Regions from separate parts of the Rhizobium sp. SRDI943 genome, predicted to be linked through region 1. Evidence: predicted binding sites of a transcription regulator. Region 1 holds the regulator's gene; each other region holds the start of a gene.
What was found. The regulator PhoB, encoded in region 1, activates phosphate uptake and scavenging genes when phosphate is short. The targets are predictions, from matches to a motif close to TGTCATNNANCTGTCAT.
Positions count from the first base shown of each region.

Region 1 (3,936 bases):
CGATCTATCTCGAGGAGTTCGCGCCGAAGAACAAGCTGACGGACCTGATCGAGGTCAACATCAACAACCTCGCCGCGGTCCCTTCGATCGTCTACGGCCTGCTTGGTCTGTCCGTCTTCATCAACTTCATCGGCCTGCCGCGCTCGGCCTCGCTGGTCGGTGGCCTGGTGCTGACGCTGATGACCCTGCCGACGATCATCATCGCGACGCGCGCCGCCCTTCGCGCCGTGCCGCCGTCGATCCGTGCCGCAGCCCTCGGCCTCGGCGCTTCGAAGATGCAGATGGTGTTCCACCATGTGCTGCCGCTCGCCATGCCCGGCATCCTCACCGGCACGATCATCGGCCTGGCGCATGCGCTCGGCGAAACCGCGCCGCTGCTTCTGATCGGCATGGTCGCCTTCGTCGCCAACGCGCCGACGACACCGCTCGATCCCTCGACGGCTCTGCCCGTACAGGTCTATATGTGGGCCAACGAGGCCGAACGTGCCTTCGTTGAGCGTACTTCGGGTGCCATCATCGTCCTGCTCCTGTTCCTGATCGTCATGAACATGGGCGCCATCCTCTTGCGTCGTCGCTTCGAGCGCCGCTGGTAAACGGAGTTACAAGATCATGAACATGTTGACGGAAGCTGCAGTTGAAAAGGCGCTGGATCACAAGATGAGCAACGTCCCGTATAAGATGATCGGAAAGGATGTCTCGGTTTACTACGGCGAAAAGCGCGCGCTATTCGATGTGAACCTGAACATCCGCGAAAACACCGTAACCGCCCTGATCGGCCCGTCCGGCTGCGGCAAGTCGACCTTCCTGCGCAGCCTCAACCGCATGAACGACACGATCGACGGCTGCCGCGTCACCGGCAAGATCACGCTCGACACCGACGATATCTATGATCCCGATATCGACGTCGTCGAACTTCGCGCCCGCGTCGGCATGGTCTTCCAGAAGCCGAACCCGTTCCCGAAGACGATCTATGAAAACGTCTCCTACGGCCCGCGCATCCATGGCCTCGCCAAGTCGAAGGCCGATCTCGACCAAATCGTCGAGACCAGCCTGCAGCGCGCCGGCCTCTGGAACGAGGTCAAGGACCGCGTGCACGAGTCCGGCACCGGCCTGTCGGGCGGTCAGCAGCAGCGCCTCTGCATTGCCCGTGCCGTCGCCGTCAGCCCGGAAGTGATCCTGATGGACGAGCCCTGCTCGGCGCTCGACCCGATCGCCACCGCCAAGGTCGAGGAGCTGATCCACGAGCTGCGCGAGAACTACACGATCGTCATCGTCACCCACTCCATGCAGCAGGCCGCGCGTGTTTCGCAGCGCACCGCCATGTTCCACCTCGGCAATCTCGTCGAGGAGAACGACACCGACAAGATGTTCACCAATCCCGACGATCCGCGCACCCAGGACTACATCATGGGTCGCTTCGGCTGATTTTGGCGTCACCAAGCCTTTCCGTTATTCGAGGATAAAGCCCCATGGCATCGACACATATTTATTCTGCCTATGATGATGATCTGAAGTTCCTGTCCAGGCGGATTTCCGAAATGGGCGGCCTGGCCGAGCAGATGGTCGCCGAAGCCGTGCGGGCGCTCGTCAACGGCGATACCGCGCTGGCGCAGAAGGTCATCTCCGACGATGTGATCCTCGATCACGCCGAACGCGAAATCGGCGACAAGGCGATCGTCACCATCGCCCGCCGCCAGCCGATGGCCGCGGACCTGCGCGAAATCATGGGTTCGATCCGCATCGCCGCCGATCTCGAACGTGTCGGCGACCTCGGCAAGAACACTGCCAAGCGCGTCATCGCCGTCCAAAGCACCGGCGTTCCCCGCAAGCTCGCCCGCGGCCTCGAGCATCTGTCCGAGCTGGCGCTCGTCCAGCTCAAGGAAGTGCTCGACGTCTACACCAATCGTTCCGCCGACAAGGCGAATGCGATCCGCGAACGCGACAACGAGATCGACGCGATGTACACCTCGCTGTTCCGCGAGCTCCTGACCTACATGATGGAAGATCCGCGCAACATCACCAGCTGCACGCATCTTCTCTTCTGCGCCAAGAACATCGAGCGCATCGGCGACCACGCCACCAACATCGCCGAGACGATCTATTACATGACGACAGGCGCGCAGCCGGAAGGCGATCGGCCGAAGGACGACAGCGCCAACACCGTCGGCGCGGTCACCGAATAACTGCCCACACCCCGCCGCTTGCGTGCGCGCCCGTCCGGGCGCGCAAAGAGGTCGCAGCCAATTTTTAAATTTGCGCAGGATGCATTGCTTAAATCACCCTGGTTTAAGGATCATGCGCGAGGAGACCGACACGCATGATCCCGAGAGTTGCAGTTGTTGAAGACGAAGAAGCCCTCAGCGTGCTTCTTCGCTACAATCTCGAAGCGGAAGGCTTCGAGGTCGATACCATCCTTCGTGGCGACGAAGCCGAAATGCGGCTTCAGGAGCGCACGCCCGATCTTCTCATCCTTGATTGGATGCTGCCCGGCGTCTCCGGCATCGAGCTCTGCCGGCGCCTGCGCATGCGGCCGGAGACCGAGCGTCTGCCGATCATCATGCTGACGGCGCGCGGCGAAGAGAGCGAGCGTGTCCGCGGATTGTCGACGGGCGCCGACGACTATGTCGTCAAGCCCTTCTCGACCCCCGAGCTCGTTGCCCGCGTCAAGGCGATGCTGCGTCGCGCCCGTCCCGAGGTGCTGTCGACGGTGCTGAAATGCGGTGACATCGAACTTGACCGTGAGACCCATCGCGTCCATCGCAAGACCCGCGAAGTCCGCCTCGGCCCCACCGAATTCCGCCTGCTGGAATTCCTGATGTCGTCGCCGGGCCGGGTCTTCTCCCGCTCACAGCTGTTGGATGGTGTCTGGGGCCACGATATCTATGTCGACGAGCGCACCGTCGACGTCCATGTCGGCCGCCTGCGCAAGGCGCTGAATTTCTCCAACATGCAGGACGTCATCCGCACCGTCCGCGGCGCCGGTTATTCGATGGAAGCCTGAGGGCTTTTTCGTCATGCTCGGGCTTGTCCCGCTGCTGTCCGGTTCGCGGCGATGGACTGCCCCTCATCTGGCTGCCGCCACCTTCTCCCCGTAAACGGGGCGAAGGGGATATGCCGCGACCTCTCCGTTCCCCACAACCTCGTGCAGGGCACGTCCCCTCGCCCCGTTTACGGGGAGAGGGTTAGGGTGAGGGGCAGCCATCCCCGCAATGAGCGCTTCCATCCGCGCATAAAAAAACGGGCCACTTGGCCCGTTTTCTGCATTCTAACGATGGTCAGCCCGTTCAGCTGGCCCGCGCCGCTGCCCGGCGGCGTTCGTTCACCGGCTGGTAGGCGAGCTTCTGGTGATAGCTGCAATATGGCGAATTGTCGGGGGATTCGCAGCCGCAGAAATGGAAGTCGTCCTTCAGCGGATCGCCGACCGGCCACTTGCAGGTGCGTTCGGTCAGTTCCGTCAGGCCGAGGCGGCGGGAAATCGGCACCACCACATTGCCTCTCGGCACGTATTCCATTTCCTCGATCGTTTCGATCTCGATCTCTTCCTTCAGCATCGTCGCGCCCTGCTGGCGGGTAACGGTGCGGGTGGTGATCCGAGAGGCGAAGTTCGGCGCGCGCGGCGCCGATGTATTGCGCTTCGGCGTTCGCGCCGCGGTGTTGGTGCCGCCGGCCTTGGCACGGCCGGGAAGGCACAGCCGGTGCACTTTACCGATGACCGCGTTTCGGCTGACACCGCCAAGTTGTGCCGCGATCTGGCTCGCGCTCAGTCCTTCGGCCCAAAGCTTCTTGAGTTTCTCGACCCGCTCGTCTGTCCAGTTCATGCCCTGTCTCCACCTTTTGCGTTGGTGATGGCAGAATCCCTCACCGTTGTCCCGGGAGCTCCGAAACAAGAAACGCTTGATCAATTTTGGTGACTAGTTCCGCCGCATGCAGTCTAGT
Region 1 is NZ_CM172787.1:180,452-184,387, forward strand. Features, by position in the region: gene pstA (phosphate ABC transporter permease PstA) at 1-593, shown strand, start outside; gene pstB (phosphate ABC transporter ATP-binding protein PstB) at 610-1,425, shown strand; gene phoU (phosphate signaling complex protein PhoU) at 1,470-2,183, shown strand; gene phoB (phosphate regulon transcriptional regulator PhoB) at 2,318-3,001, shown strand; gene AC245Y_RS00935 (GcrA family cell cycle regulator) at 3,285-3,818, opposite strand.

Region 2 (3,936 bases), 740 kb from region 1:
ACAGGCCTTGCGGCGCGATCATCATCCCCAATCCGAACGCGCCGACCGGCATTGCCCTGCCGCTCACCGGCATCGAGGCACTTCTTGCCGCCCATCCGGATGCGGTCGTCGTCATAGACGAGGCCTATATCGATTTCGGCGGTGAGAGCGCCGCCGGGCTCGTTTCAACCTATCCCAACCTACTGGTGATCCAGACCCTGTCGAAGTCCCGTTCACTTGCCGGTCTGCGCATCGGATTCGCGCTGGGGCAGCGGCCGCTGATCGAGGCGCTGGAGCGGGTCAAGGACAGCTTCAATTCCTATCCGCTCGATCGTCTGGCGCAGCTTGCCGCGACGGCAGCGATCAAGGACGAGGCGTGGTTCGAGACAGGCCGGAGGAACATCATCGCCAGCCGGGAAAGCCTTGTTAGGGAACTCGAAGCGCTGGATTTCAAGGTTCTGCCGTCCCAGGCGAATTTCGTTTTCGCAAGGCACCAAAGCCGTTCTGGCGCAGCATTTCAAGCCGCTCTGCGGGAGCGCGGCATTCTCGTCCGGCATTTTGCCAAGCCGCGTATTTCGGACTTCCTGCGGATCAGCATCGGCACGGATGACGAGTGTGCCCGTCTGGTCTCCGCTCTCCAGGAGATACTGGCAGCCTGACCTGCTGGGGTCAGCTCTTCCGGTCGGCGATGAAATGCGCTGCAGCGATGAGGGTCGAGGCGCGGGGGCCATAGGGGGCCAGCAGCGCCTCGGCATCGCGGACATGCTCACGGAGCTGGGTCTCGGCCCATTCCATGCCGCGCAGGGCCACAAGCGTTCCCTTGCCGCGGGCCGCATCCTTGCCGGTCGCCTTGCCCATGGTCGCCGCATCCGAAGTCAGGTCGAGAATGTCGTCGGCAAGCTGGAAAGCAAGGCCGATCTTTTCGCCGAAGGCGCGCAGGCGGCGGCGATCTTCCGGCAGGCTTGCCGAGATGATGGCGCCGGCTTCGCAGGCGAAGCGGATCAGCGCGCCTGTTTTCATCGCCTGCAGGCGGATGATGCCGGCCTCTTCGGGGGCCTGCTTTTCCGCCGCGAGATCAAGCGCCTGGCCGCCGGCCATGCCGCCGAGACCGGCTGCGCGGGCAAGGGCCAGCACCAGCGATGCCTTGTTCGTATCGGCAAGGGTCGTTTCCGGCGCGGCGATGATGTCGAAGGCATAGGTCAGCAGGCTGTCGCCGGCAAGGATCGCCGTCGCTTCGTCGAACTTGATGTGTACCGTCGGTTTGCCGCGGCGCAGGTCGTCATCGTCCATGGCCGGCAGGTCGTCATGCACGAGGGAATAGCAGTGGACGCATTCGAGCGCGGCGCCGACGCGAAGTGCCGCCTCAGCGTCGCCGCCGAGAAGGGCTGCACTTTCGACGACGAGAAACGGGCGCAGCCGCTTGCCGCCGTTCAGCACGGCATAATGCATGGCATCGCGCAGCCTCTCGGGCCTGGCGATTTCATCGGAAAGGGCACTCGGTGAAAGCAATGCGTCGAGCAGCGCCTCGATGTCGCGGGCGTTGTTCTTCAGCCTCGTCTCGAAAGTGTCCGGGTTCGCGTCCATGGGCGCTGTTTGGCATGAGCGCCCCCGGGCTTGCAACGGAATTGTCGATGGCGGCAGCAAGATTCGCCGCGCACTCTGGCATAAGCTCTGCACAGGCGTTATGAGAACGACAGGAGCGAAATCGGACTGGGGACATTGGATATAGCGCCAGAGAGAGAGGACAGCGTCGACATGCCGGCTCGTCGGCGATGGTTCGAAGACAGGCGTGTGTTGAAACGCATTGTTCTTGCCGTGCTGATCGTGCTGATCCTTCCCTATGCGCTGATCTTTCTCTATCTGCTGCCGTTCATTCATCCCGTCTCGACACTAATGCTGCGCGATCTCGTGCTGCTGCGTGGTTACGACAGGCAATGGGTGTCGCTTGATAACATCGCCCCTGTTGTGGTGCAGTCGGTGATGATGTCGGAGGACGGGCAATATTGCTTTCACGGCGGCGTCGACTGGGCGGAAATGCGCATGCTGGTCGAGGATACGCTGAAAGGTCAGGCGACGCGCGGCGGCAGCACGATCCCGATGCAGACGGCGAAAAACCTCTTCCTCTGGAACGGCCGCTCCTTCGTGCGCAAGGCGCTGGAACTTCCGCTCGCGGTGAGCACGGATTTTGTCCTGTCGAAACGACGGCTGATGGAAATCTATCTCAATATCGCCGAATGGGGTCCCGGCATTTACGGTATCGAGGCGGCGGCCCAGCATCATTTCAAGGTGCCGGCCTCGAAGCTGACGCGGCGCCAGGCATCGCTGCTTGCCGTCTCGCTGCCGAACCCCATCGACCGCAATGCCGGCAAGCCCGGACGAGGTCTTCGCCGGCTCGCCGGCGTGATCGAGAGACGCGCACAAGGTTCGGGCGATTACATCAGGTGCATCTATGATTGAGATCAGAACTTATCGCTAGAACAGGATGTCGTCCGAAAACCGCTCACACTTTTCGGTATCGTGCTCGAGACGTGGCAAGTGTCATCTGACATTCTTGGTTCTGCCATATGGGCGAATGCAGTCCAACCAGAGCCCCCGAGTCGCCCATGACCATCACGACATTTTCGCCCGAGCTTCTCTTTTATTCGAAGAGGCACAATCCAACCCCGCCCGCCCATCTCGGCAGCCGTTATCGCAAGGTCGGCGGCTTTCTGCCGGAAGCCGGCAACACCATCGTTTGCCATATCGAGAAGGGTTCGCAAACGCAGGCGGTGCTGATCGAGGCGCGTGAGAAATATCTGGCGATGCCCGAAGCCCCGCAGTTCCTCTTCACGCCGATATCAAGCATTCACATGACACTTTTCGAAGGTGTCATCGAGACCAGGCGCCGCCAGGATTGCTGGCCGGGCGATCTACCTCTCGATACGCCGATCGACGACATGATAGCGCTGATGGCGGCCCTGCTCGAAGGTTTCTCGATGGCCGATCCCTTCAAGGTCGCCATCGTCGAAGCTCGCCCGTCGGGCCTGCTCGTCGACGGGGCGACGGAGAGAGACCGCAAGGTCATGCGCGCCTGGCGCAATGCGCTGGCCGAGCTTCTGGGCTATCGCCAGCCGAACCATGAGGACTATAAGTTCCACATGACCTTCGCCTATGCGATCGAACGGTTGGAAGACGAAGCCTTGCCGCGCTGGCAGGCAATGCTCGACAACGTCGCCGACGATGTCCGCCGCAAGGCCCCTGTTTTCGAGCTGACCCCGCCGGCATTCTGCGTGTTCGAGGACATGAACCATTTCCACGAATTGTTGATCTTCGATTTCGAGGCATGAACGGGAGAAGCCCATGGATAGACCGACGCTCTACATCGCCAACAAGAACTATTCTTCCTGGTCGTTCCGGCCGTGGATGGCGCTGACGGGCGCCGGCGTCGATTTCGAGGAAGTCCTGATCCCCTTCGACTATCCTGGTGGCAATCCCGATATAAAGGCGGTCTCACCGACCGGGCGAGTACCACTTCTGCAGCATGGTGCATTGAAGATCTGGGAATCGCTGGCGATCATCGAATATGTCGCCGAGCTTTATCCGGACGCCGGCCTTCTGCCGAGGGATCGCGCCGAGCGGGCGCTCGCCCGTTCGGTTTCGATGGAAATGCTGTCAAGCTTCCGGGCGCTGCGCGGTGCCTGCCCGATGAATATCCGCCGGCCGAAGGGCAAGATCGCGTTGCCGGATGGTGTCGACGCCGATATCAGCCGCATCGAGACGATCTGGCGCGACCTCCTGCAGCAATCCGGCGGACCGTTTCTGTTTGGCGCGTTCAGCGGGGCGGATGCGATGTTTGCGCCTGTCGTCAACCGGTTCGAAATCTATGATCTCGTCAGCCAAAATGATACGCTGGCCTATATGGAGACCATGAAGGCGCATCCGGCCTGGCGGAAATGGGAAGAGGCGGCCCGCGCCGAG
Region 2 is NZ_CM172787.1:4,270,082-4,274,017, reverse strand. Features, by position in the region: gene hisC (histidinol-phosphate transaminase) at 1-638, shown strand, start outside; gene AC245Y_RS21455 (polyprenyl synthetase family protein) at 649-1,563, opposite strand; gene mtgA (monofunctional biosynthetic peptidoglycan transglycosylase) at 1,699-2,436, shown strand; gene AC245Y_RS21445 (DUF1868 domain-containing protein) at 2,583-3,305, shown strand; gene AC245Y_RS21440 (glutathione S-transferase family protein) at 3,319-3,936, shown strand, end outside.
Region 2: the regulator PhoB is predicted to act here: its motif matches at 2,516-2,532, upstream of AC245Y_RS21445 (DUF1868 domain-containing protein).

Region 3 (3,936 bases), 2.1 Mb from region 1:
AGATTTTCGCGGTGGAAATCGACCGAGGTATAAATGATCGGGCGCTTGCCGTAATAGGCTTCCAACCGGTCCATGAAACGCTGCATTTCGGCGCGCACCGTTTCAGCGTCGGGGCGGTAGCGGCAGGTCTTCGATTCGGCGTTCCATTCGACGTCGAGCACCGGCGGCAGGCGCATGGCCTCCTTCGGTACGTTGCGGATGAACCAGTCGGCCTGCTGATCGGCCGAAGAGCAGAAATAATAGAAATGATAGGGAGCGTGCGGGATGCCGGCGGCGCGGGCTTCGCGCCAGTATTCGTCGAAGCGCGGATCGACCCTGTCCTTGCCTTCGGTTGCCTTGATGAAGGCGAAAGCGACACCGGAATTCTTCACCGTGCCCCAGTCGATATCGCCTTGCCATTTGGAAATATCGATGCCGTGGACCTGGTTCTGCTGCGGATGCTTCGGACCGAAATCCTGCGGATCGGTATCCTTGAAGCGCGTCTTCGGCTTGATCGACGCCGTTTCGAGGTAGTCATAACCGGAGGAACTGCAACCGGCCAGCATGATGGCCAGGGGCAAAACGCAAAACAAAAGCCGGCGCATGGGCGTCCCGTCGTAGCTCGAATGATCTCTTTGCCCCACAACCTGACCTTCGAAAAAGACGAGTCAGCAGAGGATAACCCTCTTTTCACCATATCAACGTAAAAAATCGGTTAGTTTCAAGCGAATTATGAGCGCTTGCTGATAATAGCTGCCCGCCAGGCATAACCGCCGCCGACGGCATCGAACACCAATGTCGCGTTGTTTTCATGGGCTTGCGCTTCCAGGACCTCGCGCAGATCGGGGCGCGGGGTGACGTGGAATTTCGCAAGCCAGGACTGCAGCATGCGCCGGAACCAGCCCGGCAAGCCTTCCTGCTGGCCGAAATCGACAATGTGCAGTTGGCCGCCGGGATTGAGTGCGGCGATCGAAGCATCGACGGCGCGCTCCCAGTCCGGGATCATCGACAAGGCATAGGAGATCAGGATGCGGTCGAAGCCGCTGACGCCGAATTCATGCGGTGTGAATGCCGTGGCGTCGGCGACGCGGAATTCCGGGATCGTCGCCTTGGTGGCGAAGGTCTTGCGTGCCGAAATCAGCATCTCCTGGGAAATGTCGAGGCCGAACAGCTTGGCGGTCGGGAAATGCCTGTGGGCGAAGGCCATGTTGCGCCCGGTGCCGCAGCCGACTTCCAGAAGGCTGCCGCCTTCGGCCACGTCGAGATTACGGATCGTGCTGTCGCGGCCGAGAAGATAATATTTGCGGGTCAGGTCGTAGATGTGCCGCTGGTAGCGGTACATGCCATCCATGAGGCTGGCATGTTGGTCGCTCTGTCCTGCCGTCTCAGTACCGACCTTGCTCACGCCTTCTTCCCGTAGATGTGGAAGCCGCCGTAGATTGCCGAGCGATCGAGCGCAGTCAGTTCACGCGACTTTTCCTCGAAGTAATCCCATTGGCCGCGGATCGCCGGAGCCAGGCGGCCTTCGATGATGCTCTTTTCGGCGGCGGTGCGGAAGATCACGCGGGCGCCTTCGCGCGCCGTGCGGGTGATTTCCGTCCAGACGTCGTTCAGCTGCTCGTCCGTCATCCAGTCCTGCGCGTCGAGCAGAATGTAGCGGTCGCGCGAGGCGGCCGGCTCGCGGGCCAGAAGCTCGGTGAAGCTTGCGTGGTGAACGTTGACGCGGTCGACATTGGCGCGGATCACCTGATAGTGCTCCGACTTCAGATAGGTCGGCAGCGGGCCCTCCGCTTCGGTGCCGTAACGGCGGCCGAAGGCCTGCCAGGCGAAATAATTGTCGCTCATCGGGAAATGACAGGCGAGCTTTTCCAGGCGATGCTTCAGCACCGGTGCGATCGAATGATCGGCGGCAAGGCTTGCGAGTTCGTCATATTGCTGCGGCGGAATGCCGAGGCCGAAGAGCGAGCTCTTACGGCCGGTAATCCAGCGCACGACCGGCTTTTCGAAGAGCGGCGCGATCTGCTCGTCGAAGAACTGGCGCTGCTCGCGGATCGAGCGGGTCTTGGTCATCTCGCGCAGTTTGACGCCATGCAGGCGGGCAAGAAGGTGGGCCGCGCCGATGAAGCGGCCGAGCAGACCCGTTTCGTAAATGTTGCGATCGAAAACGGTGACGCGGCGGCGGCCGAACTTGCGGCCGTTCCAGTAGCTGCGGGTTGCCTCATCGAGGCGGGCGGCAAGATGCTGGTCGTAGGCACGGCTGTTCGACTTCTCGTTCGGCATTGCCAGGAAGCGGACGAGATCGGCGTGACCTGGAAGATGTTTGAAGGCGGCAAGCTTCAGGCGGTTCAGCGCGATGTGGTGCGGGTTGAGATCGACGACGTCGATCGAGGCCGGCGCCTTGGAGAGATAGGCGAGCATGTTGCAGCCGCCGGAGCCGATGGTAACGATGCGATGATTGGGCTTCAGCTCCATCGCCTGCATGTCGAGATCCGGATCCTCCCAGATCTGCGGATAGACGAGGCCGGAGAAAAGAAGGCCGAAGAGACGCTCGGAAAAGCCATCCTTCGAAAAGGCCTTATGGCGGAGAAGGGCATCCTTGAGTTTCCGGTTCTTGCGGAAGCCGGCATCCGGTGCAAATTCTGACATGAGTCTGTCACCTTTTTAGCGTTCAGGGCGTGTAGCGCGCCTCTGCTACAGTTTGATGACGCGGGCTGTGGGGAGCCGTTCCTGGGAGGCTTCGGCCTCCTCCGGAGAGCGACCGGAATGGCACTCCTGGGAAAGTGATCGGGACGATGGTCCTTCTTCGCTTCGGCCCCTTTCCGGCGCGTGTGATTCCTGCTTCTCTCCCGGCATGGAGGAATGCCATGCGATTTGTCCTGCGTATCCTGAAGGCGTTTGCTCTCCTTCTCGTTCTCCTCGTCATCACTGCCGCCGGCTGGCTCTTCATCCGGCCGCCGGAACTGCTCAGCGTCGGCGACGGTTATGCCGCCAAGATCGTCTGCTCCAACGTGTTCATCGCCGGCCGGGAGGCGGAGGATGTGCTCCATGACGACGTCCAGGCGCCTGGAAATCCGCTACTGCGGCTGGTGCGTGTCAGCGTCGACCCCGACAACGATCGCGTGACGGCGCGCTTCATGGGACTGTTTGCGCCGAGTTATGCGCTCTATCGCGGCGCTTTCGGCTGCACGAGCGTCCCGGACGGCAATTTCGAGGCGGCTGCGAAGGCAGCGCCCTTCGATCCGCCGGCCAAAATGCAGGCGAATGACGCCTTGTGGCCGGAGGGCGAGGGGACCGGCAATCCGGCGGACGGGAAGATCGCCGCGCTGCTTGCCGATGCCGGAATTGCCGGCCCGGCAATGCGGGCGATCGTGGTGGTGCGCAATGGTCGCATCGTCGCTGAGGCCTATGGCCCCGGCTTCTCGGCGAAGACGCCGTTGATCGGCTGGTCGATGACGAAGACCGTGAATGCGGCAGTCCTCGGCCGGCTGATGCTTGGCGGCAAGGTCTCCTTCGACGATGATAACCTGTTGGCGCAGTGGAAGAACGATGCGCGCGCCAGAATCAAGGTTTCCGATCTGCTCGGCATGGAGAGCGGCCTTGCCTTTAACGAAGACTATGGCGACGTCGCCGATGTCACGCGCATGCTCTATCTCGATACCGACATGGTATCGCTGCCGGCCAATGCACCGATGGAGGCAGCGCCCGGCCAACGCTTCCGCTATTCTAGCGGCACGGCCGTGCTGCTCTCGCGCATCTGGATGGACAGGGTCGGCAATGCTCAGGCGGCTTTTTCCTATCCGCACGACGCGTTGTTTGCCCCGCTCGGCATGACGAGCGCCGTATTCGAACTCGATGCGCGCGGCACGTTTGCCGGAAGCTCCTATCTTTATGCGACGGCGCATGACTGGGCGCGCTTTGGGCAGTTCCTGCTGCAAGACGGCGTGTGGAACGGACAGC
Region 3 is NZ_CM172787.1:2,894,026-2,897,961, reverse strand. Features, by position in the region: gene AC245Y_RS14970 (glycoside hydrolase family 25 protein) at 1-584, opposite strand, end outside; gene AC245Y_RS14965 (class I SAM-dependent methyltransferase) at 710-1,384, opposite strand; gene AC245Y_RS14960 (BtaA family protein) at 1,381-2,625, opposite strand; gene AC245Y_RS14955 (serine hydrolase domain-containing protein) at 2,844-3,936, shown strand, end outside.
Region 3: the regulator PhoB is predicted to act here: its motif matches at 2,670-2,686, upstream of AC245Y_RS14960 (BtaA family protein).

Region 4 (3,936 bases), 1.8 Mb from region 1:
GATTACTTGACGCCGCAGAGCATTTCGCGCTTGCCAGCAAAGCCCTTGCGGCGCTCGACGGCGAAGCCCGCGGCGATGAGATTGCGGCGCACGAAGCCGGCCGCTGCATAGGTGGCGAAAGTGCCGCCGGCTGCGCTTTTCTCACAGACGAGCCGCATCAGTTCCTGCGACCACATATCGCTATTGCGCGACGGGGCGAAGCCGTCGAGATACCAGGCGTCGAAGTCGTCTTCGGCTGCCGCGACGCCGTCCAAGGCATAGCCGCATACGACGCCGAGCGTCGTCTGGGCATCGAGATCGAGGCGCACGATACCGGCCGGTATTTCCGGCCAGGCCGCCGTCAGCACCTGACGTTCGGCGTCGATCTCCGGCCAGTGCGATAGCGCCCGGCCGATTTCTTCACCGCGCATCGGGTGCAGTTCGAAGGAGGTAAAATGTAGCTGCTGGCCGTCTGCACGGTGGAGCTTCCATTGCCGCCAGGTCTCAGCGAAGTTCAGACCGGTGCCGAAGCCGAGTTCTCCGATCCGGAATCTCTGCCGCCCGTTCCAGCGCTCTGGCAGGCCATTGCCGGCGAGAAAAACATGGCCGCATTCCAACCGCCCATCGGTCTGGCAATAAAAATGATCGCCAAAGGCGGTGGAATAGGGCATATCGCCGTCGCGCCATTCGAGCGGCTGCGGCGCGCCCGCGCCAATCTGATCGGGGTTCACGTCTGTCATGGAAAAAGCCGATAATCCTCAGCCGGTCTCAGGTCAATCGTCCTCAGAATTGCTGATCGTCGGCGGCGGTATCATGGGACTCTGGGCGGCCGTCCATGCCGAGCGCCGGGGCATCCGTGCCGTTATTGCCGACGCCGGCAGGTTGGGCGAAGGTGCAAGCGGCGGCGTGCTCGGCGCGCTGATGCCACACATGCCGTACCAGTGGTCGGAGAAGAAGCAGTTCCAGTTCGATGCGCTGGTCTCGCTCGAAGCCGAGATCGCCGCGCTCGAATTCGAGACCGGGCTTTCCGCCGGTTATAGCAGGTCCGGACGGCTGATCCCGCTGCCGAAGCCGCATCTCAACACAATAGCGCGCGGCCGTTTCGAGGACGCTGAACAGCATTGGTGGGTGGGCGACCGCCGCTTCCACTGGCATGTCCTCGACAGGCCGCCGATCGACGGCTGGATCGAAGCGTCTGCCGGTGAGAGCGGCTTCGTGCACGACACGCTCGCCGCCCGCGTTGCGCCGCGTTTGCTGATCGCAGCGCTTATCGCCTTCCTGCGGCGGGCAAAGCATGTTCGTATCCTGGAGCATGCGACGGTTGCCGGCCTCGATCCCGATCGCGGTACGGCCGAAATCGAGGGCGAAACCATTGTTTTCAGTCACTGCATCCTGGCTGCCGGCCATCAGTCCTTTCCGCTGTTGCAGGGACTGACGCCGGGGCTGAAACAGCCGCTCGGCCAGCCGGTCAAGGGGCAGGCGGCACTGTTGAACGCCGATATCGACCCGGCGCTGCCGACGATCTTCCTGGACGGGCTCTATGTCGTCGCGCATGAAGGCGGGCATGTGGCAATCGGCAGCACCAGTGAGAACCGTTTTGACCATCCTACATCCACCGACGTCCAGCTCGACGCGCTGATCGAGGCGGCGCGCGGTATCGTGCCGATGCTTCGCGACGCTCCCGTTGTCGAGCGCTGGGCCGGGCTTCGCCCGAAGGCGATCGACCGTGATCCAATGATCGGCCGCCATCCCGACCACCGGCGCCTGATCGCGCTGACCGGCGGCTTCAAGGTCAGCTTCGGCCTGGCCCACCGGCTGGCAGAGGCGGCGATATGTATCGCAGGCGATACAGACTGCGGATTTTTGCTGCCGGAAAGCTTCGCAATTTCAAGCCATATTGCGGCGGCTTCACGTTAAACGTGAATTAGGCGCCGCTACGTTTCGTTATTCTGTCATGCAAATCACCTATCTGCTTGCGCATCGACAGCGCCGGATCAAAACGGCGCTCACTTCCTTGATGGAGGAAATTGCATGCGCTATGCCATTTGCTTCACGCCTCCGGCGGGCGACTCGTTGTCGCTCGTGGCCGCCAATTGGCTTGGCCGAAACGTGTTTTCGGGCGATATGATGGAGCCTCCGGCCGTTCGTGGTCTCGGCATTCACGAGATCGCCTTCCATACCGCCGTGCCTCGCCGCTACGGCTTTCACGGTATTTTGAAGGCGCCCTTTCATCTGTCCCACGACATGGCCGAATCGCAACTCCTGCGCGATCTGATGCGTTTTTCCGGGACCTTCGTTCCCTTCCAAATTCCGCGTATCGAAGTCGCCCGGCTCGGCAATTTCTACAGCCTGCTCCCGAGCGCTCCCTGCGAGCAGATCCAGTATCTCGCCTCGGCGATCGTGCAGGAATTCGATCGTTTTCGCGCACCGCTCAGCGAGGCCGAGATCGAACGCAGCGATCCGGACGGGCTGTCGGCGACGCAATTTTCCAATCTGCATCGCTGGGGCAATCCCTATGTGATGGAGGAGTTCCGCTTCCATATGCCGGTGACAGGCCCCGTCAACGCGATCGACATGCCGCGCATCGAGCCAGCGTTGCGGACGATCTTCGAGCCTGTCCTCTGCGAACCTGTTACGGTTTCGAACGTGGCGCTGATGATCGAAGAGGGCACTGGCGGTCCTTTCCGCGTTCATTCGCTGCATCCGATGGGCGAGGTCAGTGCGCGCAAAATCGCTTGAATCTGCTGGTGAGCTAAACGCTTGTGCCGTAAAGGCAAAATCCGGCTGAGCAGTTTCCGTCTCGACATTCCGGCTGCGGATGCTACCGTTCCCCGTCTTTTCAGAAGGTGATTTGATGGTATCCGAGACTTATCCGCGCAATCTCGTCGGTTACGGGCGTCTGACGCCCGATCCGAAATGGCCGGACGAGGCACGCATCGCCGTGCAGTTCGTCATCAACTACGAGGAGGGCGGCGAAAGCTCGATCCTCGACGGCGATCCGGCTTCCGAAAACCTGCTGTCGGAGATCGTCGGTGCGGCCGCCTGGCCAGGGCAGCGCAACCTCAACATGGAATCGATCTATGAGTATGGTTCGCGTGCCGGCTTCTGGCGCCTCTGGCGGATGTTCACCGATCTCAAGGTGCAGGCAACCGTCTACGGCGTGACGCTGGCGATGGCCCGCAACCCCGAGGCCGTTGCCGCGATGAAGGAGGCGGGCTGGGAGATCGCCAGCCACGGCTACCGATGGCTGGAATACAAGGATTTTCCTGAAGATCTGGAGCGCAAACATATCCTCGAAGCTGTGCGCCTGCACACCGAGCTTACCGGCGAGCGGCCTTACGGCCTGTATCAGGGCAAGCCTTCCGACAATACGCTTCGGTTGGCGCAGGAGGAGGGCGGTTTTCTCTATTCCTCCGATTCTTATGCTGATGACCTGCCTTACTGGGTGAAAGGCGTCGCCGGGAAACCCTTCCTGATCATCCCCTATACGCTCGAAACCAACGACATGCGTTTTGCGACGCCGCAGGGCTTCAATGCCGGCGATCAGTTCTTCACCTATCTGAAGGATGCCTTCGATACGCTTTATGAGGAAGGCAAGGCGGGCAGCCCGAAGATGATGTCGGTCGGTTTGCATTGCCGCCTCGTTGGACGTCCCGGCCGGGCGGCGGCGCTGAAGCGCTTCATCGAATATGTCCTGAAGCACGACAAGGTCTGGATTCCGCGCCGTATCGAGATCGCCGAGCACTGGCACAAGCACCATCAGCCGGAAGCGCTCTGATGATGTCGCGAGAGGATTTTGTCTCCCGCTTCGGCGGCGTCTTTGAACATTCGCCTTTCATCGCCGAGCGCGCCTATGACGCCGGCCACGTGACGGAGCCGCTGACGGCGGCCGGTGTGCATGCGTCGCTAACCGCTGTCTTTCGGGTGGCAAGCCCGCAGGAGCGTCTCGGCGTGCTC
Region 4 is NZ_CM172787.1:3,183,151-3,187,086, reverse strand. Features, by position in the region: gene mnmC2 (tRNA (5-methylaminomethyl-2-thiouridine)(34)-methyltransferase MnmC2) at 3-719, opposite strand; gene AC245Y_RS16400 (NAD(P)/FAD-dependent oxidoreductase) at 718-1,896, shown strand; gene AC245Y_RS16395 (DUF1045 domain-containing protein) at 2,011-2,718, shown strand; gene puuE (allantoinase PuuE) at 2,834-3,757, shown strand; gene uraD (2-oxo-4-hydroxy-4-carboxy-5-ureidoimidazoline decarboxylase) at 3,757-3,936, shown strand, end outside.
Region 4: the regulator PhoB is predicted to act here: its motif matches at 1,919-1,935, upstream of AC245Y_RS16395 (DUF1045 domain-containing protein).